3 regions of the Enterobacter sp. K510 genome follow, and region 3 is predicted to be linked to each of the others. Evidence: predicted binding sites of a transcription regulator. Region 3 holds the regulator's gene; each other region holds the start of a gene.
What was found. The regulator Fur, encoded in region 3, represses iron uptake genes when iron is present. The targets are predictions, from matches to a motif close to ATAATAATGAGAACNACTATCAA.
Positions count from the first base shown of each region.

Region 1 (9,836 bases), on a different contig from region 3:
TCGCGCCGCTGCTGATTTCACGTATTAAAGTGATGGCGCGTCTGGATATTGCGGAAAAACGCCTGCCGCAGGACGGCCGCATCTCCCTGCGCCTCGGGCGTAAAAATATCGATGTGCGTGTCTCGACGCTGCCCTCGCAGTACGGCGAGCGCGCCGTGCTGCGCCTGCTGGATAAAAACAATTTACGGCTGTCGCTGGACACGATGGGGCTGACCGCCGGCGATGCGCAGCGTCTGCATTTTCTGGTGCGGCAGCCGCACGGCATCATCCTGGTGACCGGCCCGACCGGTTCGGGTAAAAGCACCACGCTGTACGCGGTGCTTTCTGAGCTGAACTCCCCCCAGCGCAATATCCTGACCGTGGAAGATCCTATTGAATACGAGCTGGAAGGCATCGGCCAGACGCAGGTGAACAGCCGCGTGGACATGTCTTTTGCCCGCGGCTTACGCGCCATTCTGCGTCAGGATCCGGACGTGGTGATGGTGGGTGAGATCCGCGATACGGAAACTGCGCAGATTGCGGTGCAGGCCTCCCTGACCGGCCACCTGGTCTTATCGACGCTGCACACTAACAGCGCCTGCGGGGCGATCACGCGCCTGCGCGATATGGGCGTGGAGCCGTTTCTACTGTCGTCCTCCCTCTCCGGCGTGATTGCCCAGCGTCTGGTGCGCCGGTTGTGCCCTTCCTGTCGCACGCAAACCGCCCTGCCCGGGGAGCTAAAAGCCCTGTTGCGTACCCTCGCCCCGGATGCCACCCATTGCTGGCAGGCGGTGGGCTGTAGCGACTGTCGGGGTTCAGGTTACCAGGGGCGACTGGCGATCCACGAGATCATGGTAGTGGATAAGCATATGCGCAGCATTATTCATCGTGATGCCGACGAACATGCGCTGGAGCAGTGCCTGCGCCAGCAAAGCCGCAGCCTGCGGGAAAACGGTCTGCTGCGCGCCCTTGCCGGTGAAACGACCATTGAAGAAGTCATGCGCGTCACCTCAGCGCAGGAAGAACTGCAATGAAATTTCAGTGGCAGGCAATGGATGCCAGCGGCGTGACCCGCCATGGAACTTTAAGCGCGGCCAGCAGTAAAGAGGCCCGTGACACGCTGCGCGCTCAGGGGCTTTACCCGTTGACGCTGCGGGAAAAAAAGTCGGTGTCATGGTTTACCCCCCCGACAAAAACCGCGCGGCTGCGGCTGAGCGGCAACGAACTGGCGCTTTTTACCCGCCAGCTGGCCACCCTCGCCAGCGCCTCCCTGCCGCTGGAGGAAGCGCTGGCCGTTATTGGCCGTCAGAACCAGAACAGCAAGCTCAACCATATCCTGACCGATCTGCGCGAGCATATTCTCGCCGGGCACACGCTTTCCGATGCGCTGGCCGCCTGGCCGCGTATTTTCGACACCATTTACCGCACGCTGGTCAAAGCCGGCGAAAAAAGCGGCCAGCTCGGCACGGTGCTGGAAAAACTCGCGGACTATAACGAGCTGCGGCAAAAAATGCGCAGTAAGCTCATCCAGGCGCTGGTGTATCCCACCATGCTGACCAGCGTCGCGGTGATCGTGGTGACCATTTTGCTGACCACGGTGGTACCTAAAGTCGTGGAGCAGTTTCTGCATATGAAACAGCAGTTACCGCTGTCCACGCGCGCACTCCTTACGATCAGCGATGCGCTTCGCGATTTTGGTCCTTTTTTGCTGGCGGCGCTGGTGGTCGCGCTGCTGCTGTTCCGCCACTGGCTTACCAGACCCGGCAAACGTCATCAGTTCGACCGCTGGCTGCTGGCTTTCCGGCTCAGCCGGGGGCTACTGCGCGCCGTGCACTGCGCCCGTTATCTGCATACCTTAAGCATTTTACATACCAGCGGCGTGCCGCTGCTGGAAGGTATGAGTCTGGCGGCAGAGGGCATTAACAATCGTGAGATCCAGGCCCGACTGCGCGACGCCGCCGACCGTGTGCGTCAGGGATCGGGTTTTCACCTGGCGCTGGATAAATGCGATCTCTTTCCGCCGATGATGCTCTATATGATCGCCTCCGGCGAGAAGAGTGGCCAGCTCAGCGAGCTGATGGCCCGCGCCGCCGAACAGCAGGAAACCTTATTGCAAAACCGCATCGCGCTGGCGCTGGCACTGTTTGAGCCGGGGCTGATTATCACCATGGCGATGATTGTACTGTTCATTATCGTCTCGGTGTTGCAACCAATCTTACAACTCAATTCATTAGTGACTTAAGGAAAAGCAATATGAACACAGAGTCTCAGAAACGGCAGCAGGGGTTTACCCTGCTCGAACTGATGGTGGTAATCGTTATTCTTGGCGTGCTGGCAAGCCTGGTGGTGCCTAACTTAATGGGTAATAAAGAGCGCGCCGACAAGCAGAAAGCCATCAGCGACATTGTGGCGCTGGAAAACGCGCTGGATATGTACAAGCTCGACAACCATCGCTATCCGGTAACGGCTCAGGGGCTGAAAGCGCTGGTTGAAAAGCCCACCAGCTCGCCGATCCCGGAAAATTACAACACCTCCGGCTATATCAAACGCCTGCCGCAGGATCCCTGGGGGAATGATTATCTACTGGTCAGCCCTGGCGAACACGGGGATTACGACATTATCTCTGCGGGCGTTGACGGTGAAGCCGGTACCCAGGATGACATCACGAACTGGGAAATGGATAACGCGAAGCCCTGACCATGAAGGCGGTAAAAGGATTTACCCTGCTGGAAATATTACTGGTGCTGACGCTGCTGGCGTTAAGCGCCACGCTGGTGATGATGGTGAGCGACGACGATCGCAAAAAAGCCATCACCGCCGGTGAGCAGTTGGCGGCGCTGATGGAATACACCGCTGACTGGTCAACCATGGAAGACCGCAGCGCGGGTATTGAGATCCGTGAACGGGGCTGGCGCATTGTGACGCCAGTACGTAACCGCTGGCAGCCCCCTGAAAACTATTTCCGGCTGGCGACCGAAGGCGACTGGCACGACAGCTGGCGGGTCACGCTCTCGCCCGCCTCTCTGGCCAGACAGGCCGCCGGGACGCCGCAAATCCTTATCCGTCCGGACGGCGAAATCACGCCCTTTACGCTGCAAATCCAGGATCGGCAAAGCAGAGCGGTACTTTTCACCCTGACCAGCACCGGCGGCCTGCCGTTGCAATTCAGCAGTGGAGCAACACCATGAGCCGCCAGCAGACCGGCATGACCCTGCTGGAAGTGCTGCTGGCGATGGTGATCTTCGCCTCCGTCTCGCTGACGCTGATCAACAGCCTGAGCGGGCAAATCGCCGCCACCTCCAAGATGGAAGAGCAGGTGTTCGCCAGTTGGGTTGCCGATAATGTGCTGAAAAAGCAGCAGCTATCCGCCACACCGCTGGCCGTCACCGCGCAGGGTAAAAGCCAGATGGGCCAACGAAGCTGGACATGGACGCTAACGGCGTCGGCATCGGACGTGCCGGGTATGCAGCTATTAACGGCGGAAGTTTCTATTGATAACGGGCAGAAAATGCGGCTCCGCCGCTATGTGCCCGCAGAGAAAGGAGCCGCCGATGCCCCGACACGCTAAAGCACAGACCGGCTTCACGCTGCTGGAAGTGCTGCTGGCGATTGCGCTCTTTGCGGTGCTCAGCCTGCTCACCGGCCAGTTACTGAGGGCAACGGTAAACAGCAATGAGGTGACGAAACAGCATCAGCAACGTTTTGCGACCCTGGTTCGCGCGGTCAATCTGCTGGATAAAGATGTCTGGCAGATCGTGCCGCTGATGTCGCCGGAGGGGGAAAAAAGCCGCCTGATGCTCACCACCGCCAGCAACAATGACATGCCGGATATCTGCTGTGCGCCGGATCTGCAGCGCGTCGAGTGGTCGCTTAAAAATCACACCCTTTACCGCGCCATCTGGCGCTATCCGGAGGATGAGCAGCCGTCCATCACGCAGCCCATGTTGACGGACGTGATCGCCTTTACCCTGCGTTATTACCTTAAGGATGCCGTGGTGACCACGCTTCCGCCCGGGGAATACCCGAGGGCGATCGAAGCCGAAATCAATATCAAAGGGTCAGGCACGATCACGCGCCTGCTTCTGCTGCCGGAAAACCGCCGCAACGGAGGCACGCCATGAGATCGCAAAAAGGCGTGGCGCTGCTGGTGGTGTTGATGATCCTCGCGATCATGGCCGCGCTGGCCAGTGAAATGACGCTGCGCTATCAGATCAATATCAAGCGCACCGGTTATACGCGGCAACAGTTGCAGCAGAACTGGCTGCTCGGACTGGCTGAGCATCAGGCGATGCTGACGCTTGCGCAGGATCTGCGCGATAACGCCAAACTGCTGACGCGCGATCAACTGTGGGCGCAGCCACAGCGGCTGGCGCTTGCCAGCGGCGAGACCATCAACTGGCAACTGACTGACCGCCAGGCCTGCTTTAACATCAATGCGCTGGTGAATGCGCCCACTGACATCATGGCGGACGTGCCCGCCAGCGTACAGGTCTTTACCGCCCTGCTCGCCAATCTTGGCGTGACCGGCGCACCAGCCGAAGCGCTTATCGACGCCATTGCTGATTATATCGACAGCGATGAAACGCCGCGCCGTGCCGGTGCGGAAAACGACTATTACCGCACCAGTGGCGATCCCCATACCATCGGCGGACGCCGCCTGTATTCGGTGAGCGAACTCCGGCAGATCAAAGGGATGACGCCTGCGCTGTACCAGCAGCTCATCCCTTTTACGTGTGCGCTGCCGAACGATGAGCTGAAGATCAACATCAGCACTCTGACACGTGACGATGCGCCTCTGCTGGCGGCGATGCTGAATAACGCCGTGCAGGTCAGCGACATTCGCGCCCTGTTTGATAAACAGAAGCGTCAGGGCTGGACGAGCATTGCCGCGCTGAAAGCATCCATCGAAAAATCCTTTCCGGGACGCAAGGAAGAACTGGAGGCGTTCAAAAATATCGCTGCCACCACCAGCCAGTATTTCCGGCTGGAAACCATCGTGGATCAGGGGGAGAGCCGCAGCGGCACGATCAGCGATCTGGAATTTGATACGAAAAAGTCGCAACTCTTTATCACCGCCCGCCGACGCGCGGCGGTCGGGCATTAAAAGGATTTACCTCGTGCAGAAAATTATCTTACGCCCTTTACCAGGAAAACTGGTGTGGTGCATTGCCGGTGAAACACCCGCGCCGACGCTTCACGAACTGGAGGACTATCTTCAGCCGGGCGCGCTGGCACATCTGCCGCCCGCCGATACCGTCTGCCTGTTGCTGTCGCCGGAATATCTCTGTTTTCGCCGCGCCGAACTTCCTGCTGCAAATTACAAAATTACGCCGCAAACCCTGAGCTGGCTGGTGGAAGACAGCGTAACCGGCAACGCCGACGATCTGCTGTGGACGGTACTTTGCCGGGAAGAGAATACGCTGCATCTGGCGGGGATCGCCCGGCGCGCCCTCGCGGAGATGCTGGCGGCGTTCTCCGTGGCGGGCGTGACGCTCACCCATATGGTGCCGGATGGTTTCTGGCTGCCTCATGTGGCGAACGGCTGGAGTCTGAATCGGGAGGCGTCGCGGTGGATGATCCGTTACGACGCCTGGAAAACGGGCGTGCTGGACGAGGCGCTGCTAGGTTATTTGCTCAGCTCCTGCCCGGAGATGCCTGTCGTGAGCGCCAGCCCATTTCCGGTGGAGCACACCGCGGTTGAATATATTCAGGAGCCCGGACACTGGTACGACGCTGACACCCTGCCTGCGGTTAACCTCATTCAGGGCGCGTTTCGCCCGGCCCGGCCTGTGAGACAGGCGCCACGCGCGCTGAAATATGGCGCAGCGGTAATGACAGGCCTGGCAATGGCGCTCTTTTTCGGTCTGAAAGGGCTGACGCTCTGGCAGTTGCATCAGCAAAAACAGGCGCTGGTATCCGAAGGACGGACGCTGTGGAGCCGCTATTTTCCCGGCGAGGATCGCAGTAATAACTTCAAATTTTTCTTCGCCTCCTCCGTTAAAAACCGTCATTCGGACGTGCTGACGTTGCTGACGCAGCTTCAGGAAAAGTTACAGCCCTGGCCGGGGCTGACGCTAAGCCATGTCAGTTACGATCTCGATACTCACCGTTTTGAGGCGATCCTCCACGCGAACGATGCCGGACAGCTCAGCGGATTTATGGCCCAGGCCGCCGGTGAATATACCGTTCTGCAACAACCGGACGGTGTGAAGATCAGCTTAAAGGAGCGCAAATGAATTCTTTCTGGCAATCAAGAAGCGCTGGCGAAAAACGCAGCCTGATGCTGCTCGCGCTGTTCAGCCTGCTGCTGGCGTTCTGGTACGGCGTACTACAGCCGCTGAACAAAGCCATCCTGCAACAACAGCAGGAAAACGCCCGGCTGAAAAGCGAGATCCAGTGGGTGAGCGAGGCCGCACAGCGCAGCGGACTGGTGGGCAGCCAGCCGCTGACCGGTGACGTCCCGACGCTGATACAGCACAGCGCGGCGCAGGCGGGCCTGAACGTGGTGGTGACGCCAGCCACGCCCGGTCGTTTTACCGTCGCGCTTTCCGCTGCCAGCAGCAGCGCGTTTTTCAGCTGGCTGGATGAGATGCAAAACCGGGGTTTGCAGGTATCACGATTAGCCTTCAGCGCTGGCAGCGCGCCGGGCAGCATCACCATTGCAACACTCGAATTCGCTCAGGCAGGCACGCATGATTAACGAAACGTACGTCGCAATGCTGGCGCTGGTAGGGTTACTTACCGGCAGCGTTATGAATGTGGTGGTTTACCGTCTGCCGCTGATGATGGAGAACGACTGCCCGGCAAACTGGCATATCGCCTGGCCGCCCTCGCACTGCCCGCATTGTCAGCACCGCATAAGGTACGTGGATAACATTCCGCTGCTCGGCTGGCTGTTGCTGCATGGCCGCTGCCGGGACTGCCGGCAGCCCATCTCCGCTCGCTATCCTCTGACCGAACTGACCTGCGGCGTCGCTTTCGCGCTGATTGCCGCGCTGTTCCCGGACCATGCCGATGCCTTTGCCGTGATGCTGCTGTTCTGGTTTGTACTGGCGCTGGCGCAAATCGATGCCCGCACGTACTTGCTGCCGGACCGGCTGACGCAGCCGTTGATCTGGCTCGGTATGCTTTATCATGCGCTGTATCAGCAGAACACCTTAACGGATGGGCTGTTCGGCGCGGTGGCAGGCTACCTTTCGCTGTGGCTGGTGTGGTGGATATACCGGCTGATAACCGGTAAAGAAGGGCTGGGACTTGGGGATGCGAAATTGCTGGGGGCGCTGGGAGCCTGGAGTGGCTGGCAGGCGTTACCGACGGTGCTGCTGGGCGCGTCACTGATGGGGATTGTCTGCTGGATGGCGCTGCGCCTGACGCGGGGTACGCAGGTTCCACAAATCGCCTTCGGTCCCTGGCTGGGGCTGGCGGGATGGGTTATTTTCAGCGCACAGTTGTTGGGGTGGGAAATATACTGAAGCAGAGCGGCGAACTGTCGCCGCTCCGTGGATAATGCTTACTCTTCGCGGATCTGGGCCTGCAGGTAATTCTGAATGCCCATTTTCTGGATGAGATCCAGTTCCGTTTCCAGCCAGTCGATATGCCCTTCTTCATCGGCCAGAATTTCAATCATCATGTCACGGCTGACATAGTCATGAACGCTGTCCGCCCAGGCAATGGCTTCGCGCAGATCCTTCGCACCATCAAGTTCAAGGGCAAGGTCAGAGCGCAGTATCTCCTCAACATCTTCACCAATGTTGAGTTTGCCAAGATCCTGGAGATTGGGGATCCCTTCAAGAAACAAAATACGCTCAATATATTTATCGGCGTGTTTCATTTCATCAATGGATTCATGGTACTCGACGTCGTTAAGACGTTTAAGACCCCAGTTTTTAAACATGCGAGCATGTAAAAAATACTGGTTGATTGCGACAAGCTCATTTCCCAATAATTTATTGAGATAATTTATTATCTTAACATCACCTTTCATTTTATCGTTCCTCCGCTTCCACTCTTTACAAGCGTAGTAGATGCAAAGGAAAACGATTAAGAAAAGAACAAATTCAGGCGATTTCTTTAAACTCAGGGAGTTGCATCAACTCATCTTGCATGATTTCACGCGCCGCACGTACGCACTTCCCGCACTGATTGCCAACCGGTATGAACTTCCTCAATTGCTGAAATGACTGAGGACTAAACTGGCGTACCGCCTGACGGATCTTTTTATCGCTCACGCCATTACACAGACAAATGTACATATGCACTCCCGTTCAAAATCTATCCAGATTGTAAATGAGAATGGTTATGATTTCAATGCCAGAAAAGAGGGTGGTATGGAACAGGGCACAACGTAAAAAAGCCGCCTGCAAGCAGGCGGCATAACATTTTATACAAGCTGTTATTTCAGCATATCGGCAGTAACGACAATTTTTGCAATGGTCGCCGGATTCGGGGAGGTACGCTCAACCACCACAGTTTCGCCTACGGAGATATCCCGCTCATCTGATTTCACAACCATAGTGTCGCCCTTATCACTGACGGAACTGTAAAAACAGGAACCATTGTCGCAACTGAAAATGTAATTCCCTTTTTTCTTGTCATCATCGATAACTTTCGCAATATAAGATGAGCCGTCGGCACTCTTCAGCTTATCTTTTGCAAACTCGACAAGAACGTAGGGAATATTATTTTCCTGGATAACTTTCAAGGATTTAACGTCGCCGTCGTTAACAACCGGATTATTTCCTTGCAGCATATCTTCGGTAACGATCAGCTCGCCGATGACGGCTGGGTTAGGCTGAGTACGTTTAACGGTGATTTTGGCCCCGGGGTGCAGGATATAAGCCGCATTACCTGTGCGTAAAGACACCTCTTTACCGTAGTTGTAGCGATATGAGTAGTAAGCTGTTGCCCCTTCCGTGGAGAAGAGATACTGCCCGTCAACTTCCACACGGTAGGCATTACCAGGAGACAACTTAGACGCATCGAGGTTGATAACGACACGCTGTTGATTATCAAACAGGGTGACAAACAACCCTTTCAGATCCGGATCACGCGCAGGCGTCGTGATGATCTCTTTCACAATGTTGCCCAGTTCATGCTCCGGCGTATCGCCGCTCAGATCCCAGACAATAGCGCCGCCGTAGCCTTCCTGATTGATGTAATCAACTTTTTCCCGGATTGACTGCGGATCGTCGTAAGTCAAAAACTCTTTAGTTGCACTATTGTACAAATAAGGCACTCGCGATTCAGGATCCCAATAACGGGTATACTGACCGTTATTCACCAGACCTTTCAGGTAATACCATGGGTTGGTACCAGTGTACTGTCCGTTGTCATCCCACTGGCCATGTATAGTAGCCGTGCCCGGCGCAAACAACCCTGGCAACCCCTTCACAATTTCGGTGGGTTCCACGTTGCCCCAACCACGTCCATACCAGGCCAGTCCCATCATCAGTTTAGATTTAGGCACTTTCCAGGTGGTGCTGTAGGCGGTCATTGCCGATGCTGAGTTGAATTCCAGATCGGCATCCTTGCTGTTGGCGAACAACGGTGAGTTGTGGCCAGTGATCGGATCAAATGCGCCATGGAAGTCATAAGACATGACGTTAACCGAATCAAGCAGCGGTACCGTCTCAGCCGGATTGATATACTGGATCTTATTGTGGTTTGCCGTTACCGCGGCAGAAAGCTGATAGTAGCGATCTTCTTTTACACCCTCGGCGTCCAGTTTAGTGCGCAGGGACTTAATCAGCCTGGTGAACTGGGTTTTCTCGGCGTCGGTATCCGGGTACTCCCAGTCGATATCAACGCCATCAAATCCCCAGGTCATCATGTAAGAGACAATGCTGTTAGCCAGCTTT
Region 1 covers NZ_JBNRLQ010000017.1:1,139-10,974, reverse strand. The annotation lists gene gspE (type II secretion system ATPase GspE) at 1-1,013, shown strand, start outside; gene gspF (type II secretion system inner membrane protein GspF) at 1,010-2,221, shown strand; gene gspG (type II secretion system major pseudopilin GspG) at 2,233-2,676, shown strand; gene gspH (type II secretion system minor pseudopilin GspH) at 2,679-3,167, shown strand; gene gspI (type II secretion system minor pseudopilin GspI) at 3,164-3,547, shown strand; gene ACQUTD_RS21080 (type II secretion system protein GspJ) at 3,531-4,100, shown strand; gene gspK (type II secretion system minor pseudopilin GspK) at 4,097-5,083, shown strand; gene gspL (type II secretion system protein GspL) at 5,097-6,215, shown strand; gene gspM (type II secretion system protein GspM) at 6,212-6,679, shown strand; gene ACQUTD_RS21060 (prepilin peptidase) at 6,672-7,451, shown strand; gene bfr (bacterioferritin) at 7,490-7,963, opposite strand; gene bfd (bacterioferritin-associated ferredoxin) at 8,037-8,231, opposite strand; gene ACQUTD_RS21045 (glycosyl hydrolase family 18 protein) at 8,372-9,836, opposite strand, start outside.
Region 1: a site for Fur is predicted at 8,266-8,288, ahead of bfd (bacterioferritin-associated ferredoxin). Genes of this name have one in related genera too.

Region 2 (9,836 bases), on a different contig from region 3:
TAAGGCTTCGCCGCTACAGAACACCTGTTTCAGCGTGCGGCAGCTTGCGCGGGCAGTTTCCGGCGTCAGCGCGGCGACAAAGGCCGCCAGCATCGACGGCACAAAATGGGTAGTGGTCACGCCCCACTGCGCGAAGAAGTGTTGCAGCGCCTGCGGATCACGGTGGGCGTCCGGCTCCGCCATCACCAGTTTCGCCCCGGCGATAAACGGCCAGAAAAATTCCCATACCGAGACGTCAAAACTGCACGGCGTTTTTTGCGCCACCACGTCGTCGGCGCTCAGCGGATAAGCCGCCTGCATCCACAACAGGCGGTTGACGATTGCCGTCTGCCCGACCATCACCCCTTTCGGGCGACCGGTGGAGCCGGAGGTGAAAATAATGTACGCCGTGTGTTCCGGACGCGAGAGATCAAGCCCCGGCGCGTCGCTCACCGGCAGCGGCGCGGTATAACACAGGGTGTTGAGATGCGGCAGATCCGCAAAGCGCCCCTGCTGATCCGGGGCGGTGATCAGCAGCCGCGGACGGGCATCTTCCAGCATCATGCGCAGACGATCGTCAGGATAGCCGGTATCCAGCGGCAGCCAGGCGGCCCCCGCTTCAACGATGGCATGCAGCGCCAGCGTCAGGAATACCGAGCGCGGCAGCGCCACCGCCACGCTGTCGCCGGGCTGTACGCCCTGCTCGCGCAAGAGCTGCGCCAGCGCGATCACCTGCTGGCGCATTTCGCGATAACTGAACTGCCAGCGGGCATCCGCCAGCGCGGGGGCGTGCGGCGTTTTCAGCGCCTGCGCCGTCACCAGCTGGCTGAGGGTGGTTTCCGGCAGCGTTCTGCCGGTATCGTTAATGCGCGCAATCTGCTCAAGCTCGTCGGCCGATATGAGCTGCGCATCGCCGCAGCGCAGATCCGGCGTGCCGGCAAACTGGCGCAACAGCGCGTCCAGCCGCGCGGCATGCGCGTTAAGCGTGCTTTCGTCGTAGCGTTGACGGTTCGCCAGCACCTCAATACTCAGACCGCCCTCCTCGTCCGGGATCAGGGCGATTTCCAGATCGTTCACCGGCCCGGTCGCCAGTGTATGAGTGCTGCCCGCCACGCCGTCCAGTTCCAGCTGATAATCAAACATTTTGACGTTCAACACCGGACCGAACAGCGGTTCATCCCCCGCCGCGCGTCCGGCGTCGCGTACGATCTGCTCGGCGTCGTACCGCTGATGGCGGCGCATTTTTTTCAGGCTGGCGGTGAGTTTTTGCGCAAGCTCCGGCAGCGTGGCCTGCGCATCAATATTCACCGCCAGCGGCAGCACGTTCAGCACCGGGCCGGTGGCGGTCAGCGCCGCCGATCCCATGCGGCGCATAAAGATAAATCCGGCGGCGTAGTCCAGGCGTCCGCACAGACGCCCCAGCCACAGCGCCACTAACGCCAGCGCGAGATCGGCCCGCTGGCAGCCTGGCGCGCTGGCGGCAAGCCGTGAGAAGGCCGCAGCATCCAGCGTCTGTTTGAGGCGCAGAATATCGGTGGTTGCGGCGCGACCCGGCAGCGGCGTGCCGGACAGGGATACCGGCGGCGGCAGCGTGCGCTTCACCTCGCCCCAGAATGCGCCGTCACGGGCATACGCCTCGCTGTCGCGGTAGCGCTGGTACTCGTCCACCACTTCCGCGAAGGGGGTAAAAGGGGACGGCGGCGTCGGTGCTCCGCTGCGCCAGGCGCGGTAAATGGCGGCGATCTGCCGGGTTATCGCCGGAAAACTGAAGCCATCCACCAGCAAATGGTGATAACGCTGATACCAGTACCAGCGATCCTCACCGATGCGGAACAGCGCGTGATGCACCAGCGGTTTTCCGCTGTCGACGCGCAGGTTCTGATCCAGGTCTGCCTGCATCTGCGCCAGCGCGGCGCTGTGGGGACAGGCGGCATCACGCACATCAATAATGGACGGTACGGCAAGGGTCAGCGCCTCATCAACATACTGGAACACCTCGCCGTTATCTTCCACAAAGCGCATACGCAGGGTATCGGCCTGCGTCATGCCGGTGGCAATCGCCTCGCAAAGCAGCGGGGCATCCAGCGCGGCGCTGGTAATGTCTACATAATGCGCCACGCTCCAGGCGTTGGGCAGCGTGGAGAGTTTTTCAGCCATCCAGATCCCGGGCTGAGCGGCAACTAAGGGGAGTCGAGCGGACATGCGGGTTCCTCAGCGCGCGTGATGCGCAGGGGTTAGGGTCTGCCAGTGGGTGGTCAGCCAGGCGTTGCAGGCGTCCTGCGGCTGCGGCTCGCAGATCACGCGCCAGCCCTCCGGCAGCGCGCACTGCTGCGGCCACAGGCTGTACTGCTGCTGCGCATTTTGCAGAATATAAAAGTGTCCCTGTGCGTTATCGAAGGGATTACTGAATTCCATACCAGGCTCCTGTGGGGTAACGGCTTATGGCGTGGCGGGGGACAGGGATTGCCAGAGGGCGATCAGCCCGGACGTCAGGCCGCCGCGCCAGCAAAGGGCATCGTGTCCGCCGTCCACTTCACGCCACAGCAAGGTTTGCGGGGTGTCCTGCAACAGGCTTAATAAGGTCTGATTGGCGCGCCAGATCAGCGGCTCGCGCTTACCGGCTTCCAGCACAATGCGCAGTCCGCGGGCGTTCACATCGCCACGACGCAGCTGTTCAATAAGTTCGCCGTCCTGCTGCGCGCCGCGGTGCGGCCACCAGTAAGATCCCGACTGGCTCAACACGCAGCCAAAGCGCTGCGGCCAGTGCAGCCCGGCGTAAAGCGCCGCCAGGCCGCCGAAACTTTGCCCGGCCACCAGCGTGCGTGCCGGATCGGCGCTGAAGGGCGTGCGGGCGTGGATCAGCGGCAGTAGTTCCTGCTGCACGGCGTGCCAGAAATCGGCATTACAGGGCAGTTCGCGGCTGCGGTGAGCATTATCAATCACGTCGATCAGCACATAGACGGCGGGCGGAAGCTGGCCGTCGTCAGTGAGCGCTGCCAGCGCGGGCCAGACGGGCATACTTTCCGCCCAGAACTGCCCGTCGAGCAGAATAGCCAGCGGCGTGTCGCTGGTGACCGCGCCTGTGGTGTAGATCCACACCCGGCGGCGGTTTTTCAGCATCGCGCTGTGCCAGTGAATACATTCCGGCGGCGTAAATGGCGTGTCGGTGCGATCCCAGCCCGGCTGTAGCGGGGCCTGCGGCATTTCCAGCGCGGAAACTCCATGGCCGCGCCCGCCGCGCCAGGAATCCTTATTCAGCGGATCGGCGATCGCCTTTGGCAGCAACGTGCGCCAGCCTTCGCGCAGCGCGGCGCGATCCGGCGTCTGGCCTGCAAACACCGCGGCGGAAAAATCGCTGTCGTTTTCACTGGGGATAAAACAGTAGCTCCCCCGCCAGCGGGCGGGCAGCGTCGTTTGCCAGCACCAGACATCGGTTCCGGCGAGGCGGCGCAGGGATTGCGGCGCGGACTGCTGATGATGGTCGGTAACGCCGGTGATATAGATCCAGACGTGGCGCACCGGCGAGGTGGCTTCAATGCCTGCCGGATCGCGCCACCAGAAGGTGACCTGATACGCCTCTTCGCTTTCGCGACGCCATTCCGGCCCGTGCTTTGTACTCCACCAGGCGTCACTGCCCGTTACTTGCGTTGTCACCGTTCTGCAACTCCAGGTTACCTGCGAAATATTGTTACAAGACAACAATTGTCGATAATATTATTGATAACTATTTTCATTTGCAATAGCGTATTGGCGCGCGGCGGGATGCGCGTCTTTCACTCTATTCGGTTAGCCGTGCGCGTTTGCAGGATGCAGAGGCTGGCGACAAACTCAGGTAATAACATGAATAATAAATTTAATACCCTGGCCGTACTGGTTCATTTGGGTATCTCAGGGGTAGCACTGCCGGTGTATGCGGCAGAAACCAGCGGCGACGACACCATTGTGGTGACCGCCGCGCAGCAGAACTTACAGGCGCCGGGCGTGTCCACCATCACCGCCGATGAGATCCGCAAAAACCCGCCCGCGCGCGACGTATCCGAAATCATCCGCACCATGCCGGGCGTCAACCTTACCGGTAATGCCACCAGTGGCCAGCGCGGTAATAACCGCCAGATCGATATTCGCGGCATGGGCCCGGAAAATACCCTGATCCTGATCGACGGCAAACCGGTGACCAGCCGTAACTCGGTGCGTCTGGGGTGGCGCGGCGAGCGTGATACCCGCGGCGATACCGGCTGGGTGCCGCCGGAGATGATCGAACGCATCGAAGTGATCCGGGGTCCGGCGGCGGCGCGTTACGGTAACGGCGCGGCGGGCGGCGTGGTGAACATCATCACCAAACCGGTAAGCAGCGACTGGCACGGTTCCTGGAACACCTACCTGAACGCGCCGGAACATAAAGACGAAGGCGCGACCAAACGCACCGACTTCAGCCTCACCGGACCGCTGGGGGGCGATTTTAGCTTCCGCCTGGTGGGAAATCTGGATAAAACGCAGGCCGATGCCTGGGACATCAACAAAGGCCATCAGTCTGAACGCACCGGCATTTACAGCGACACTCTCGCCGCCGGACGCGAAGGGGTGGAAAACAAAAATATCAACGGCGTGCTGCGCTGGGACTTTGCGCCGATGAACTCGCTGGAGTTTGAGGCGGGCTACAGCCGCCAGAATAACCTCTACGCGGGGGACACGCAGAACACCAACAACGACAATAAAACCAATGGTCTGGTGAAAAAATACTACGGCAAAGAGACTAACCGTTTGTACCGCCAGAACTATGCCATCACCTGGAACGGCGGCTGGGAAAACGGCATCACCACCAGCAACTGGGCCCAGTACGAGCACACGCGCAACTCCCGTCTGGGCGAAGGGCTGGCGGGCGGCACGGAAGGCCTGTTCAACAGCGAGAAGTTCAGCGATATCGATCTGGCTGACGTGACGCTGCACAGTGAAGTGAACATCCCCTTTGAGTATCTGTTCAACCAGAACCTGACAATTGGCACCGAATGGAACCAGCAGCGCATGAAGGATCTGGCGTCCAACACCCAGGCGCTGTCCGGCGGCGCGATCCCCGGCTACGACAGCACCGGCCGCAGCCCCTACTCCAGCGCAGAGATTTTCTCGCTGTTCGCCGAAGACAATATGGAGCTGACCGACAGCACCATGCTGACGCCTGCGCTGCGTTTTGATCATCACACGGTGGTCGGCAATAACTGGAGCCCGTCGCTGAACCTCTCTCAGGGCCTGGGCGAAGACTTCACCCTGAAAATGGGTATCGCCCGCGCCTATAAAGCGCCGAGCCTGTATCAGACCAACCCGAACTATATTCTGTATAGCCGTGGTCAGGGCTGCTACGCCAGTCCGGTCGGCACCGGCTGCTATATGCAGGGTAACGACGACATGAAGGCCGAGAACAGCATCAACAAAGAGATCGGCCTCGAATTTAAACGCGACGGCTGGCTGGCGGGCGTGACCTGGTTCCGCAACGATTACCGCAACAAAATCGAGGCGGGTTATGTCCCGGTCGGCCAGACCCAACAGGGATCGCTGAAGACCGATATTTACCAGTGGGATAACGTGCCTAAAGCGGTGGTGGAAGGTCTGGAAGGGACGCTGAACGTGCCGGTGTCTGACGCCGTGACCTGGAGCAACAACCTCACGTATATGCTGCAAAGTAAGAATAAAGAGACCGGCGAGCGCCTGTCGATTATTCCGCAGTACACGCTCAACTCAACCCTGAGCTGGCAGGTGCGTGAAGATGTGTCGCTGCAATCCACCTTTACCTGGTACGGCAAGCAGCAGCCGAAGAAATTCAACTATAAGGGCGAGCGCACGACCGGCTCCGAAACCAACGAAGTCAGCCCGTACAGTATTGTCGGCCTGAGCGGGACCTGGGACGTGACCAAAAATGTCAGCCTGACCGGCGGGGTGAATAACCTGTTCGATAAACGTCACTGGCGCGCGGGCAATGCCCAGACCACCGGTGGTACTACGGGCTATATGTACGGCGCGGGCGCGGAAACCTTCAACGAGTCTGGCCGCACCTGGTTTATGGGCGTGAATACGCACTTCTGATATAGTCATAATGCCCGGCAGCGCTTGCTTGCCGGGCCTACGAACAGGGGATAAATAATGGATTATCATCACACTACACTCCCCCTCGCTGGCCTTACACTGCACCGCATCGATTTCGATCCCGCCACCTGGACGGACGCCGATCTGTTCTGGCTGCCGCACCATACACAGCTGCATCACACTTCACAAAAACGTCAGCGGGAACATCTGGCGGGCAGACTGGCGGCCTTTCACGCGCTGGGAGCGATCCCCGCCATTGGCGACAATGGCGCGCCCTTATGGCCTCCGGGAGTGTTCGGCAGCATCAGCCACAGCGGCACCACCGCGCTGGCGGTGATCGCGACCCGGCCGGTGGGTGTGGATATTGAACGCTGCCTCGATGCGAAACTTTGCGCAGAACTGGCGGACAGTATTGTCGATGCGGATGAGCGCGCGCTGCTGACCGCCTCCGGCCTGCCCTTGCCCCTTGCGGTCACGCTGGCGTTTTCCGCCAAAGAGAGCCTGTATAAAGCTTTTTCCGCCCGCGCTCTGCCTTACCCCGGCTTTGCCAGCGCGCGGGTGACGGCGCTGACCGACGCGCAACTCTCGCTCACCCTTTCCGCCCGCTTCTGCCCGGCGCTGGCCGGTGAAACCGTTACTGCGGGCTGGTGCGTGGCGCAGGACGACGTCATCACCCTCTTATCGCACAACTGAACAGCTTATGCTTTTTCCGCATAAGCTAAGTCAAATTATGACTTTCAGGAAAATCTCATCCCCCCTAACGTAGCGGAACATAACAAACTCATTACGTTACTTTACAGGGATTGCTCATGACCAAAAAATTGCTGTCGTTACTGGTGCTGACCGCGCTGTCGGCCGCCAGCCATGCTGCCACGCCGCCGAATACGCTGGTGGTGGCGCAGGGGCTGGATGATATTGTCAGTCTTGATCCCGCGGAAGCGAACGAGCTTTCCAGCATCCAGACCGTGCCAAGCCTGTATCAGCGCCTGGTACAGCCGGATCGTGACAATCCTGAAAAAGTGACCCCGATCCTCGCCGAAAGCTGGCAGGCGGATCCGGCGGCCAAAACCCTGACCATCAAACTGAAGCCGGACGCGAAATTTGCCTCGGGCAATCCGCTGCGCCCGGAAGATGTGATCTTCTCCTATCAGCGCGCGGTGACGCTGAACAAATCCCCCGCTTTTATTCTGAACGTGCTCGGCTGGCAGCCGGACAATATCAATAGCCAGCTGAAAAAAATCGACGACCATACCGTGCAGTTGCAGTGGACGGCGGACGTCAGCCCGGCGGTGGCGCTGAATATTCTCTCCACGCCGATTGCCTCCATTGTCGATGAGAAGCTGGTAAGCGCGAATGTGAAAGGCGATGACTTCGGCAATGCCTGGCTGAAAATGCACTCGGCGGGCAGCGGCGCGTTCAAAATGCGCGTCTATCAGCCGCATCAGGCGATTGTGCTGGACGCCAACGACAATGCCGTGGGCGGCGCGCCTAAGCTGAAAAACATCATCATTAAAAACGTGCCCGATCCGGCGTCCCGCCGTCTGTTGATCGAACAGGGCGATGCCGACGTGGCCCGCGATCTGGGTGCCGATCAGATCGGCGCGTTACAGGGCAAAAAAGGCGTGCAGGTGCTGAGCATCCCGTCTGCCGAGCAAAACTATCTGGTGTTTAACGCCGGTAACAGCGCCAATCCGCTGCTCAATAACCCGGCATTCTGGGAAGCGTCCCGCTGGCTGGTGGATTATGAAGGCATTACCAAAGATCTGCTGAAAGGCCAGTATTTTATCCATCAGAGTTTCCTGCCGGTGGGTCTGCCGGGCGCGCTGGAAACCAACCCGTTCAAATTTGATCCGGCGAAAGCGAAAGAGATCCTCGCCAAAGCGGGTATCAAAGACGCGCACTTCACGCTGGATGTGGAGAACAAACCGCCGTTTATCACCATCGCCCAGTCGATGCAGGCCAGCTTCGCCCAGGGCGGCGTGAAGGTGGATCTGCTACCGGCGGCGGGCAGCCAGGTGTATGCCCGCGTGCGCGCGAAGCAGCATCAGGCGGCGATTCGTTTGTGGATCCCGGACTACTTTGATGCCCACTCCAACGCCAGCGCCTTTGCCTATAACGACGGTAAAGCCAGCACGGTCGCCGGTCTGAACGGCTGGCAGATCCCTGAGCTGAGCAAGCAGACGCTGGCAGCCGTGGCGGAGCCGGATGCGGCAAAACGCCTTGATCTGTACAGTAAAATGCAGGAACAGTTGCAGCATAATTCGCCGTACGTGTTTGTCGATCAGGGCAAAACCCAGATCGTGGTACGCGACAATGTGAAGGGCTATCAGCAGGGGCTGAACGCCGATATGGTCTGGTACGACAACGTCACCAAGTAAGTTGTCCTTGTTGCCGGGTGGCGCTGCGCTTACCCGGCCTACAAGGCTGCGATCCAGTTGTTTACAGGCCGGGTAAGGCGATGCCGCCCGGCAGGAAGAGATTTCCCATGCCACATCTTTCCACCCGCGTGCTGCAGGGTCTGCTGACTCTGCTGCTCACGCTCTTCGGGCTGCTGCTCGTTACCTTTGCGCTCTCCGCGTTTTCACCTGTCGATCGCGTTTTGCAAATCGTCGGCGATCACGCCAGCCAGTCCACTTACGATCAGGTGCGCCACCAGCTGGGGCTGGATCAGCCGCTGCCGGTGCAGTTCTGGCACTATCTGCTAAATCTGCTGCATGGCGATCTGGGTACGGCCAGCGCCACCGGGCAGCCGGTGTTACAGGATTTGCTGGCGGCCTTTCCGGCCACCCTGGAACTGGCGACCCTGGCGCTGGTGGTCGGCGCGACCCTGGGCGTTATCGCGGGCGTGCTGTGCGCCCGTTTTGTCGGCAGCCCCTGGGATCTGTTCGTGCGTACCTTTACGCTGCTGGGTAATTCGGTGCCGATTTTCTGGCTCGGCCTGCTGATGCTGGCGCTGTTTTACGCCCGTCTGCACTGGAGCGCCGGGCCGGGCCGTCTGGACGATATCTACCTTTATACCGTGGAGCCGCGCACGGGTTTTGCGCTGATTGATACCGCGCTGTCCGGCGATGGCGAAGCCCTGCGCAACGCCATCAGCCACCTGGTTTTGCCGGTGCTGCTGCTGGCGTATTACTCGCTGGCGAGCATCACCCGCCTTACCCGCTCCGCCTGTCTGAGCGAAATGAACAAAGAGTACATTTTGCTGGCGCGCGCGAAAGGCGCAGGCGAGATGACCATTCTGCTGCGCCATGTGCTGCCGAATATTCGCGGCACGCTGCTGACGGTGATCGCCCTCGCCTACACCGGGATGCTCGAAGGCGCGGTGCTCACCGAAACGGTGTTCTCCTGGCCGGGCATAGGCCGCTACCTCACCACCGCGCTCTTTGCCGGGGATACCACCGCCATTATGGGCGGTACGCTGGTGATTGGCGTGAGCTTTGTACTGATTAATAACCTCACCGACCTGCTGGTGCGTCTGACCGATCCGAGGGTTCGCTGATGCCGACTTATCTTTTCCTGCGCCGTCTGCGCCGCTCCCCCGCTGCCCTGACCGGCCTGCTGCTTGTGGCGATCTTACTGCTGATCGCGCTGTTCGCCCCCTGGCTCGCCCCGCGCGATCCCAACTGGCAGTCCGCCGCCGCCCGTTTGCAGGCGCCGAATGCCGACTACTGGCTCGGCACCGACAGCTACGGGCGCGATGTGCTGTCGCGGCTGATTTACGGCACCCGCCCGGCGCTGGGGCTGGTGGCGCTGGTCACTATCATCACCCTGCCCGCCGGTCT
Region 2 covers NZ_JBNRLQ010000008.1:159,971-169,806, reverse strand. The annotation lists gene entF (enterobactin non-ribosomal peptide synthetase EntF) at 1-2,181, opposite strand, end outside; gene ACQUTD_RS15440 (MbtH family NRPS accessory protein) at 2,191-2,394, opposite strand; gene fes (enterochelin esterase) at 2,419-3,633, opposite strand; gene ACQUTD_RS15430 (FepA family TonB-dependent siderophore receptor) at 3,820-6,054, shown strand; gene entD (enterobactin synthase subunit EntD) at 6,112-6,747, shown strand; gene ACQUTD_RS15420 (ABC transporter substrate-binding protein) at 6,864-8,432, shown strand; gene ACQUTD_RS15415 (ABC transporter permease) at 8,540-9,553, shown strand; gene ACQUTD_RS15410 (ABC transporter permease subunit) at 9,553-9,836, shown strand, end outside.
Region 2: a site for Fur is predicted at 3,691-3,713, ahead of fes (enterochelin esterase). Genes of this name have one in related genera too.

Region 3 (9,836 bases):
AGCCATTCAGATTGATAAAGCGGAAGGACAGTATTCGGCATCCCTGGTGGAGCTGGACGAGCAGGCGTTGCCGGAAGGTGACGTCACCGTCGCGGTGGAATACTCCTCCATTAACTATAAAGATGCGCTGGCTATTACCGGTCGCGGCCCGATTGTGCGCCAGTTCCCTATGGTGCCGGGTATTGATTTCGCCGGGACCGTAACCGCCAGCGACAGCGCGGCGTTTGCCGTGGGCGACCGCGTGCTGCTGACCGGCTGGGGCGTGGGCGAACGTCACTGGGGCGGACTGGCAGGCAAGGCGCGGGTCAAAAGCGAATGGCTGACGAAAATGCCGTCCGGCGCGGATGCAAAACAGGTGATGGCTATCGGTACGGCGGGCTTTACCGCCATGCTGTGCGTGCAGGCGGTGCTGGATCACGGCGTGAAGCCTGAAGACGGCCCGGTGCTGGTGACCGGCGCGGGCGGCGGCGTGGGCAGCTGCGCGGTGATCATTCTTTCTGCCATGGGCTATCAGGTGGTGGCGTCGACCGGCCGTCCGCAGGAAGCCGGATGGATGCGCGAACAGCTGGGGGCCAGCGACATTATCAACCGTGATGAGCTGAGCGCGCCGGGTAAACCGTTACAGAAAGAGCGCTGGGCGGCGGCGATCGATACCGTCGGCAGCCATACGCTGAGCAACGTCTGCGCCAGTGTCCGTTATGACGGCATAGTCGCGGCGTGCGGCATGGCGCAGGGTATGGATCTCCCGGCGACAGTGGCGCCTTTCATTCTGCGCGGCGTTACGCTGCGCGGTATCGACAGCGTGATGGTGAGCAGCGAAAAACGTCCGGCGATCTGGGAGAAAGCCTGTCAGTATTTAACGCCTGCGGCGCTGGAAAAACTGAGTGCCACTTATCCGCTGAGCGATGCCATTGACGTGGCGGAAAAACTGCTGAACGGGCAGATCCGTGGCCGTGCGGTGATTGAGATTTAATTCTGGCGGGGTTGCCGGGTGGCGCTGACGCTTACCCGGCCTACAATATAACGCAGGCCCGGCAAGCTTGCGCCGTCGGGCAATGTGCAGCAACGTTATTTGCGAATATCGTGTGCGGTGTCGTTTTCGCGGCAATCGCCTTCAGCGCAGTGGCCGTAGAGGTAAAGGCTGTGGTTGGTCAGGCGGATCCCGTGCTGAGCGGCGATTTCACGCTGACGTAATTCAATAGAATCATCGCTGAATTCAATCACTTTGCCGCAGTCGAGGCAGATCAGGTGATCGTGGTGATGCTGCTGCGTCAGTTCAAAAACAGATTTACCGCCTTCGAAATTATGACGGGTCACAATACCGGCGTCATCGAACTGGTTAAGCACGCGGTAGACCGTCGCCAGGCCAATCTCTTCGCCCATGTCGATCAGTCGTTTGTATAAATCTTCCGCACTGACATGGTGGTTGTCAGGTCCCTGGAGTACCTCAAGGATCTTTAACCGAGGAAGCGTGACTTTCAGGCCAGCCTTCTTTAGTGCGGTGTTATTGTCAGTCATGCGGAATCTGTCCTGTAGCTAAACGATTCACTTCCAAAATGGAAGTTAATGAGAATGACGTTGAGTTAATGCGTCTCATTATAGAACTGCCATGCCTAAATGAAAACTGCAAGTCCTCAAGCAAAGTATGCGTATAAAACGTGGTGTCACTAACAAACCCGTAAGCAATCACGTTCAATCAGGGGATATTGTACAGGTATGCGTGCGAAAGTTAAAAAATTGTAGCAATTATTTTGATTGGTTATATCTATTAATGCGGCGCAGCCAACAGGTTACGCCGCACAAAAATCAGGCGTTGATGATCTCATCTAAATGAAGTTCTTCAGAAATCTGCTTCACCCATTTTTCCACGCGCTCAGCGGTCAGTTCCGGCTGGCGGTCTTCATCAATGGCCAGACCGACGAAGTGGTCGTCGTCCGCCAGACCTTTGGAGGCTTCGAAATGGTAGCCCGCGGTCGGCCAGTGACCGACGATAGTCGCGCCGCGCGGCTCAATGATGTCGCGGATGGTGCCCAGCGCATCGCAGAAATATTCCGCGTAGTCTTCCTGGTCGCCACAGCCGAACAGGGCGACTAATTTGCCGTTAAAATCGACCTCTTCCAGCGTCGGGAAGAAATCGTCCCAGTCGCACTGCGCTTCACCATAGTACCAGGTCGGGATGCCCAGCAGCAGAATATCGTAACCTTCGAGATCTTCTTTGCTGCTTTTGGCGATGTCATGCACGTCCGCAACATCTTTACCAAGCTGCTTTTGGATCATTTTCGCGATATTTTCGGTATTACCCGTGTCGCTGCCGAAAAAAATGCCTGTGATTGCCATGAGTAAAATAACCTCTTGAAACTTAATGATATGGTGGTGGCGCAATGCCCACGGATAAGGGCAATCATAGCAGAACAGAGAAGGACGCGGAAACTGCAAACGCCTCAGACTGCACTCTGTGCTACATGAAAGTGATATTTAGCGGGATTTTCAGACTATCCCCTGGCCGCGCAGCAGCGCGAGCTGGGCCATTAAAAGCTCCTCAATCAGCTCGCTACGGCTGATGTCACGATCCTCGGCCAGTTCATTTAAGGCTTCGACGGCGTCCGCGTTCAGTTTTAGCTCGACGCGTTTGAGTCCACGAACCTTATCGCGTTTCAGCTGATTCCGCTTATTAATGCGCAACTGTTCGTCACGCGAATGCGGATTCGTTTTCGGTCGTCCTGGGCGACGATCATTCGCGAACAGATCGAGTGTCGTGCGGTCCGTTTGTTCTTTAGCCATGATTTTGAGTGACGTCGGGGGAAAAACAAGCTGCCTGGTGGAGGCCCTGCGCAATTAGCGCGCCATCATACATCAGGGAGAGGGGCACGCCAACGACCGGGCGCGTCGCGGCGCTCGGTCGCCGGGTTTTTAATCAACTGGCATTATCAGCAAGATAGCGACGGATCGCCCGCAGTACGGCATCGGGTTTTTCCGCATGCACCCAGTGCCCGGCACCGGCGACCACATGCGCCCGCGCCTGCGGGAATTGCGCCAGCAGCGCATTACGGTACGCATCGGTCACGTAAGAGGAATTGCCGCCGCGAATAAACAGGGCTGGTTTATCGAAGGCAGGGACGGTTGTCCAGCCGATGATGTTCTCATACTGGTCCCAGAGTACCGGCACGTTAAAGCGCCACCCGCCGTCGGCCCAGGATTTAAGCAGAAACTGGATCACGCCTTCTTCATCCAGATGTTCGCGCATCACGGCGGCGGCCTGCTGGCGGGTACTCACCTGCGCCTGTGTCACCGCATTGATAGCGGTAAAAATCTCGTCGTGGCGGCGCACCTGGTAATCCACCGGGGCAATATCAATCGCCACCAGCCTGTCGATGCGTTCGGGGGCCAGCGCGGTCAGCGCCATCACCGCTTTACCGCCCATGGAGTGACCAATAAAGGTGGCTTTTTCGATCCCTGATTCGTCAAGGGTATCCAGCAGATCCTGCGCCATCGCCGGGTAGGTCATCTCCGGCGAACGCGGGGAAAGACCGTGGTTGCGCATATCCACCTGTACCACGTCGTGGTCGCTAATCAGATCGCGGGCTAAGATCCCGAGGTTATCCAGGCTGCCAAACAGGCCGTGAACAAGGACGATGGGAGAATTGTTGTGCGATTGTTGTGCAGTTTGCGCGCGGGCATTCAATTTCATGGCAAAGTTCTTTTTTTCGCTCTCTCAGGTTAGGGTATCATGTTGACCATTCTGCCGCCCGGCTGCAAGGGATCATCTTTATCTGACTTTTGCGTCAGAAAAGCCTGGCCGCTATCCGCTGTTGAGATTTGCCCCTATAATCTCAATGACTTGTATTCAGAAAAGTGACCTCACTGGATTAAGATGAAAACGATCGAAGTTGATGATGAACTCTATACCTACATTGCCAGCCACACGAAACACATTGGCGAGAGTGCATCCGACATTTTAAGGCGCATGCTGAAGTTTTCAGCCGCCGCGCAGTCTGCGGCCCCTGTGACCAAAGCCGCGCCGGCTGCCGCTGTCAGCCCTGCCCCTGATGTCGTCTCCAACCCGGTAAAAGATAAAGTCCGCGCCATGCGTGAACTGCTGCTCTCTGACGAATATGCCGATCAGAAGCGCGCGGTTAATCGTTTTATGCTGGTGCTGTCTACACTGTATTCACTGGATGCAAAAGGTTTCGCCGACGCCACCGAGTCATTACATGGCCGTACGCGCGTCTACTTTGCAGCAGATGCGAAGACGCTGCTGCAAAGCGGAAACCAGACCAAACCCAAAGAAGTGCCAGGCACACCTTACTGGGTGATCACTAACACTAATACGGGCCGTAAATGCGGCATGATCGAACACATCATGCAGTCGATGCAGTTCCCGGCGGAATTGATCGAAAAGGTTTGCGGCACAATTTAATCCTTGCATAAGAAGGACCAGGCAATGGCTAACCACCCCCGTGCAGGACAACCTGCACAGCAGAGCGATCTGATTAACGTCGCCCAACTTACCTCTCAGTACTATGTGCTGAAACCGGAAGTGGGTCATGCAGAACATGCGGTCAAATTCGGCACATCAGGCCACCGTGGCAGCGCTGCCCGTCACAGCTTTAACGAGCCGCACATTCTGGCTATCGCCCAGGCGATTGCGGAAAACCGCGCGAAAAACGGCATTACCGGTCCCTGCTATGTGGGTAAAGATACCCACGCGCTGTCAGAGCCTGCGTTTAACTCCGTGCTGGAAGTGCTGGCAGCCAACGGCGTGGACGTGGTGGTGCAGGAAAATAACGGCTATACGCCGACGCCTGCCGTATCCAATGCGATCCTGGAGCATAACAAAAAGGGTGGCGCTCAGGCCGACGGCATCGTCATCACCCCGTCGCACAACCCGCCGGAAGATGGCGGCATCAAATACAATCCGCCTAACGGTGGCCCGGCCGATACCAACGTCACCAAAGTGGTGGAAGATCGCGCCAACCAGCTGCTGGCCGATGGCCTGAAAGACGTGAAGCGCCTGTCGCTGGATGCGGCGATGGCGTCCGGTCATATTAAAGAACAGGATCTGGTGCAGCCGTTTATCGAAGGGCTGGCGGAGATCGTGGATATGGCGGCGATCCAGAAAGCGGGCCTGACGCTGGGCGTCGATCCGCTGGGCGGCTCCGGTATCGAATACTGGAAACGCATCGCCAGCCACTACAATCTGAACCTGACCATCGTGAACGATCAGGTCGATCAGACCTTCCGCTTTATGCACCTTGATAAAGACGGCGCGATCCGTATGGACTGCTCCTCTGAGTGCGCGATGGCGGGCTTGCTGGCCCTGCGCGATAAGTTCGATCTGGCGTTTGCCAATGACCCGGACTATGACCGTCACGGTATCGTCACGCCTGCTGGCCTGATGAACCCGAACCATTATCTTGCTGTCGCCATCAACTACCTGTTCCAGCATCGCCCGCAGTGGGGCCAGGATGTTGCCGTCGGTAAAACCCTGGTCTCTTCGGCGATGATCGACCGCGTGGTGGACGCGCTGGGCCGTAAGCTGGTGGAAGTGCCGGTGGGCTTTAAGTGGTTCGTGGATGGTCTGTACGACGGCAGCTTCGGCTTCGGCGGCGAAGAGAGCGCGGGCGCGTCCTTCCTGCGCTTCGACGGCACGCCGTGGTCGACGGATAAAGACGGCATCATCATGTGCCTGCTGGCGGCGGAAATCACCGCGGTAACGGGTAAAAACCCGCAGCAGCATTATGACGAGCTGGCCGCGCGCTTTGGTGCGCCGAGCTACAACCGTTTACAGGCGTCTGCCTCTTCAGCGCAAAAAGCGGCATTGTCGAAGCTGTCGCCGGAAATGGTCAGCGCCGACACCCTGGCAGGCGATCCGATCACTGCGCGTCTGACCGCGGCGCCGGGTAACGGCGCGTCCATCGGCGGGCTGAAAGTGATGACCGAAAACGGCTGGTTTGCGGCGCGTCCGTCCGGTACGGAAGATGCGTACAAGATTTACTGCGAAAGCTTCCTCGGTGAAGAGCACCGTAAGCTGATCGAGAAAGAAGCGGTAGAGATTGTCAGCGAAGTTCTGAAAAACGCGTGATCCTGTTGCCGGGTGGCGCTGCGCTTACCCGGCCTACATGGCTGAAAAACGCGTGATCTTGTTGCCGGGTGGCGGCTTCGCCTTACCCGGCCTACATAATTACGACGACATCCCGTAGGCCCGGCAAGCCTGCGCCGCCGGGCGAACAACACCAAAGCCTCCCTTTACCGGGAGGCTTTTTTTCAGCCGTGCTTATCTTTGAGCTCAAAGCGCGGCGACACCAGCCCGTACAGCGTCCAGCCCATAAAGGTCACGATCGCGCCATACAGCATCGCTTCCGGCCCGGAGGAGTAGAGCGCATAGAAGCTGTAGAGCGCGCCCATCAGCGCCACCACGTTAGCGGCCTTCGCTTTACGCGGATCCACCTTCGCCACCTTCTGAATGATCACCAGTGCCGCCATCGACAGAATATACGGAATGATGTTGGTCACCACCGCCAGATTCACCAGCACGTTGAACTGTTTGTTCAGCGACGGGCTGATGGTCATCAGCGACAGTCCACTCTGAATAATGACAATGGTCAGCATTCCTTTTACCGGCGCATCCGCTTTACTCACCTTCGAGAAGATTTTCGGGAAATAGCCTTCATCAGCGGAAGATTTGAACACCTGCGCGATAGTGAACTGCCAGCCAAGCAGCGAACCGCAGCAGGACATCACCATCAGCCCCATGATCACTTTCCCGACGCCGGGCGTGAACATCTGCGAAAAAGCCAGCCCGAACGGGGCAGTGGAGTTTGCCAGATCCATATTCGGCACAATTCCCGCGATGACGTTGGTGGAGACGACATAAATTACCGCCGCCCCCAGGGTGCCGCCCATCACCGCGATGGGCACGTTGCGCTCCGGGTTTTCCACCACCTCGGTATTAGCGCAGGCGGATTCCAGCCCCAGAAAAGCCCACAGCGTCATGGCAATGGACGACCCCACGGCATCAAAGAACGGCACCTGATGCGGGTTCCAGGACTGAGCGTACATCTCCGGGCTGAACCAGAACCAGCCGATCACCGACAGACCGATCACCGGAATGATCACTCCCCAGATGGTGATACTGCTGAGCTGCCCGGTAATGCGCGCGCCGCCAAAGTTCGCCACCGTGCAGATCCACAGTACGCAAATGGTGGCGATACCGATCTGCACCGGGCTGAGCGTGGCGCCGAGCAGTTCGCTGCCGTAGCCGACGGCGGAAATAGCGATGGCGACGTTAGCAATCAGCAGCGATACGCCATAGGTGTAGTTCGCCATAAAGTTGCCGGACTTGCCGAAAGCGTACTCCGCGTAACCGCCCATTCCCCCGGACTTGCGGCTGAACATCCCGCATTTGGCGAACGCCCACGCCAGCGCCGTGGAGCCGACTGCCGTCACCAGCCAGGAGATAATCGAGATGGTGCCCACTTCCGCAAGCTTGGTGGGCAGCATAATAATGCCGGAGCCCATCATATTGACCATCGTCAGAATGGTGAGCGGCACAACGCCCATCTTGTTGGATTTGCTCATAATGTTTCCCCTTTCAACAGCGCCGGTTCAGCGGTTTGCGGCTTAATGACGTAGCACCACACCTGTTTACGTCCGTCGATCTCTTTGATGTAGACACCCTGGAGTTCCGGCGCAAAGCCAGGCAGCAGATTGATGCCTTCTTCCAGCGCGGCGAAGTAACGCAGCACCGCGCCGCCCCAGATCTCGCCAGGCACCACGCACAGCACCCCCGGCGGGTAGGGGAGCGCCCCTTCCGCGGCGATCCGCCCCTCGGCATCGCGCAGCGTCACCAGCTCCACTTCGCCACGGATATAGGCGTAGTTTGCCGCCTGCGGATTCATCTTCACCGGCGGGAAGTGATCTTTTCGGAACATCTCTTTTTGCAGCTGTTTGACGTTGTTACGCGCATAGAGATCGTGCATCTCCTGACACAGCTGGCGCAGCGTATAGCCTTCATAACGCTGCTGATGCTGGCGATAGAGCGACGGCAGCACCTCCTGCATCGGCGCATCGTTTTCCAGCAGTTTCTCGAACTGCACCAGTTGCGATACCAGTTGCTGAAGTTTGCCCATGCCTTCCGCCGGGGTGAGCAGGAAGAGGATCGAGTTCAGATCGCACTTCTCTGGCACGATGGCGTTCTCACGCAGATAGTTCGCCAGAATGGTGGCCGGGACGCCAAAGCTCTCGTACTCGCCGGTACGGGCGTTGATGCCCGGCGTGGTGAGCAGCAGTTTGCAGGGATCGACAAAATACTGATGCGGCGCGTAGCCTTCGAAGGCGTGCCAGTTTTCCCCCGGCACGAAATGGAAGAAGCGCAGATCGCGGCAAATGTCGTGCGTCTCGAAGGTTTCCCACGGACGGCCATCGACGGTGGCGGGCACAAAGGGGCGGATGAACTTGCAGTTTTGCAGGATCATTTTGCGCGCTTCCACGCCCTGTTCGACGCAGCGCATCCACATCCGCCTGCCGCTTTCGCCTTCATGCATCCGGGCGTTAACGTCCAGCGCGGCAAACAGCGGATAAAACGGGCTGGTGGAGGCGTGCATCATAAAGGCGTTATTGAGGCGCTTATGGGGCACATAGCGCGGCTGGCCTTTGATATGGCTGTCTTTTTTATGGATCTGCGAGGTCTGGGAAAATCCGGCCTGCTGTTTATGCACCGACTGGGTAACGAGAATGCCCGGATCCTTTTCATTCAGTTCCAGCAGCAGCGGCGAGCAGTCGGCCATCATCGGGATAAACTGCTCGTAGCCGACCCAGGCCGAATCAAACAGGATGTAATCGCACAGATGCCCGATCTTATCCACCACCTGACGCGCGTTATAAATGGTGCCGTCATAAGTGCCAAGCTGGATCACCGCCAGGCGGAACGGGCGGGGCGTATTCCTGTGTTGCGGGGCAACTTCCGCAATCTGCTCGCGCAGATAGTTTTCTGCAAAACAGTGGGCGTCTATGCCGCCGATAAAACCGTAGGGGTTACGCGCCGTTTCCAGATACACCGGCGTCGCCCCGGCCTGCAACAGCGCGCCGTGGTGGTTGGATTTGTGGTTATTACGGTCGAACAGCACCAGATCCCCCGGCGTCAGCAGCGCATTGAGCACCACTTTATTCGCCGATGAGGTGCCGTTAAGCACGAAATAGGTTTTATCGGCATTAAAGACTTTTGCCGCGTGCTGCTGGGCAATGCAGGGTGCGCCTTCATGGATCAGTAAATCGCCCATAGCCACATCGGCATTACAGAGATCCGCGCGGAACAGCGTCTCGCCGAAGAAATCGACAAACTGATTACCGGCAGGATGGCGGCGAAAGAATTGTCCGCCCTGATGGCCGGGGCAATCAAAGGCGCTGTTTCCCTGTTTTACGTAATCCACTAACGCGCTGAAAAACGGCGGACGTAAGGCGCGCTCATATTTTTGCGCGGCGGCTTCGAGCTGGCGGCCATAATAATCATGGCAGGCATCCTGATATTCAAATACCCCCTGAATGCGCGCCAGATACTCCGACGGCACAAATTCCCCTTCATGGCTGACGACAAAAAGCGGAATACCAAAACCGGTTTCCTCTATTTCTTCGACGAACCCTTTATAAATATCGTTAATGGATAATACGACCGCGGCGACATCCATATAATCGGTGTCGTTAACATTTACTATTTCACGCTGGGTGGTAAAACAGTCCGGACAGGCGCGGCTGACCGCAATTTTTAAGCGTTGCATAATCTTTCCTTGTTTAAATGGACAGGGCGTCCAGCAACTCCCGTAAGGGGAATTGATATGATT
Region 3 covers NZ_JBNRLQ010000011.1:12,339-22,174, forward strand. The annotation lists gene acuI (acrylyl-CoA reductase (NADPH)) at 1-973, shown strand, start outside; gene fur (ferric iron uptake transcriptional regulator) at 1,069-1,518, opposite strand; gene fldA (flavodoxin FldA) at 1,807-2,337, opposite strand; gene ybfE (LexA regulated protein) at 2,488-2,781, opposite strand; gene ybfF (esterase) at 2,915-3,688, opposite strand; gene seqA (replication initiation negative regulator SeqA) at 3,872-4,417, shown strand; gene pgm (phosphoglucomutase (alpha-D-glucose-1,6-bisphosphate-dependent)) at 4,442-6,082, shown strand; gene potE (putrescine-ornithine antiporter) at 6,265-7,578, opposite strand; gene speF (ornithine decarboxylase SpeF) at 7,575-9,773, opposite strand.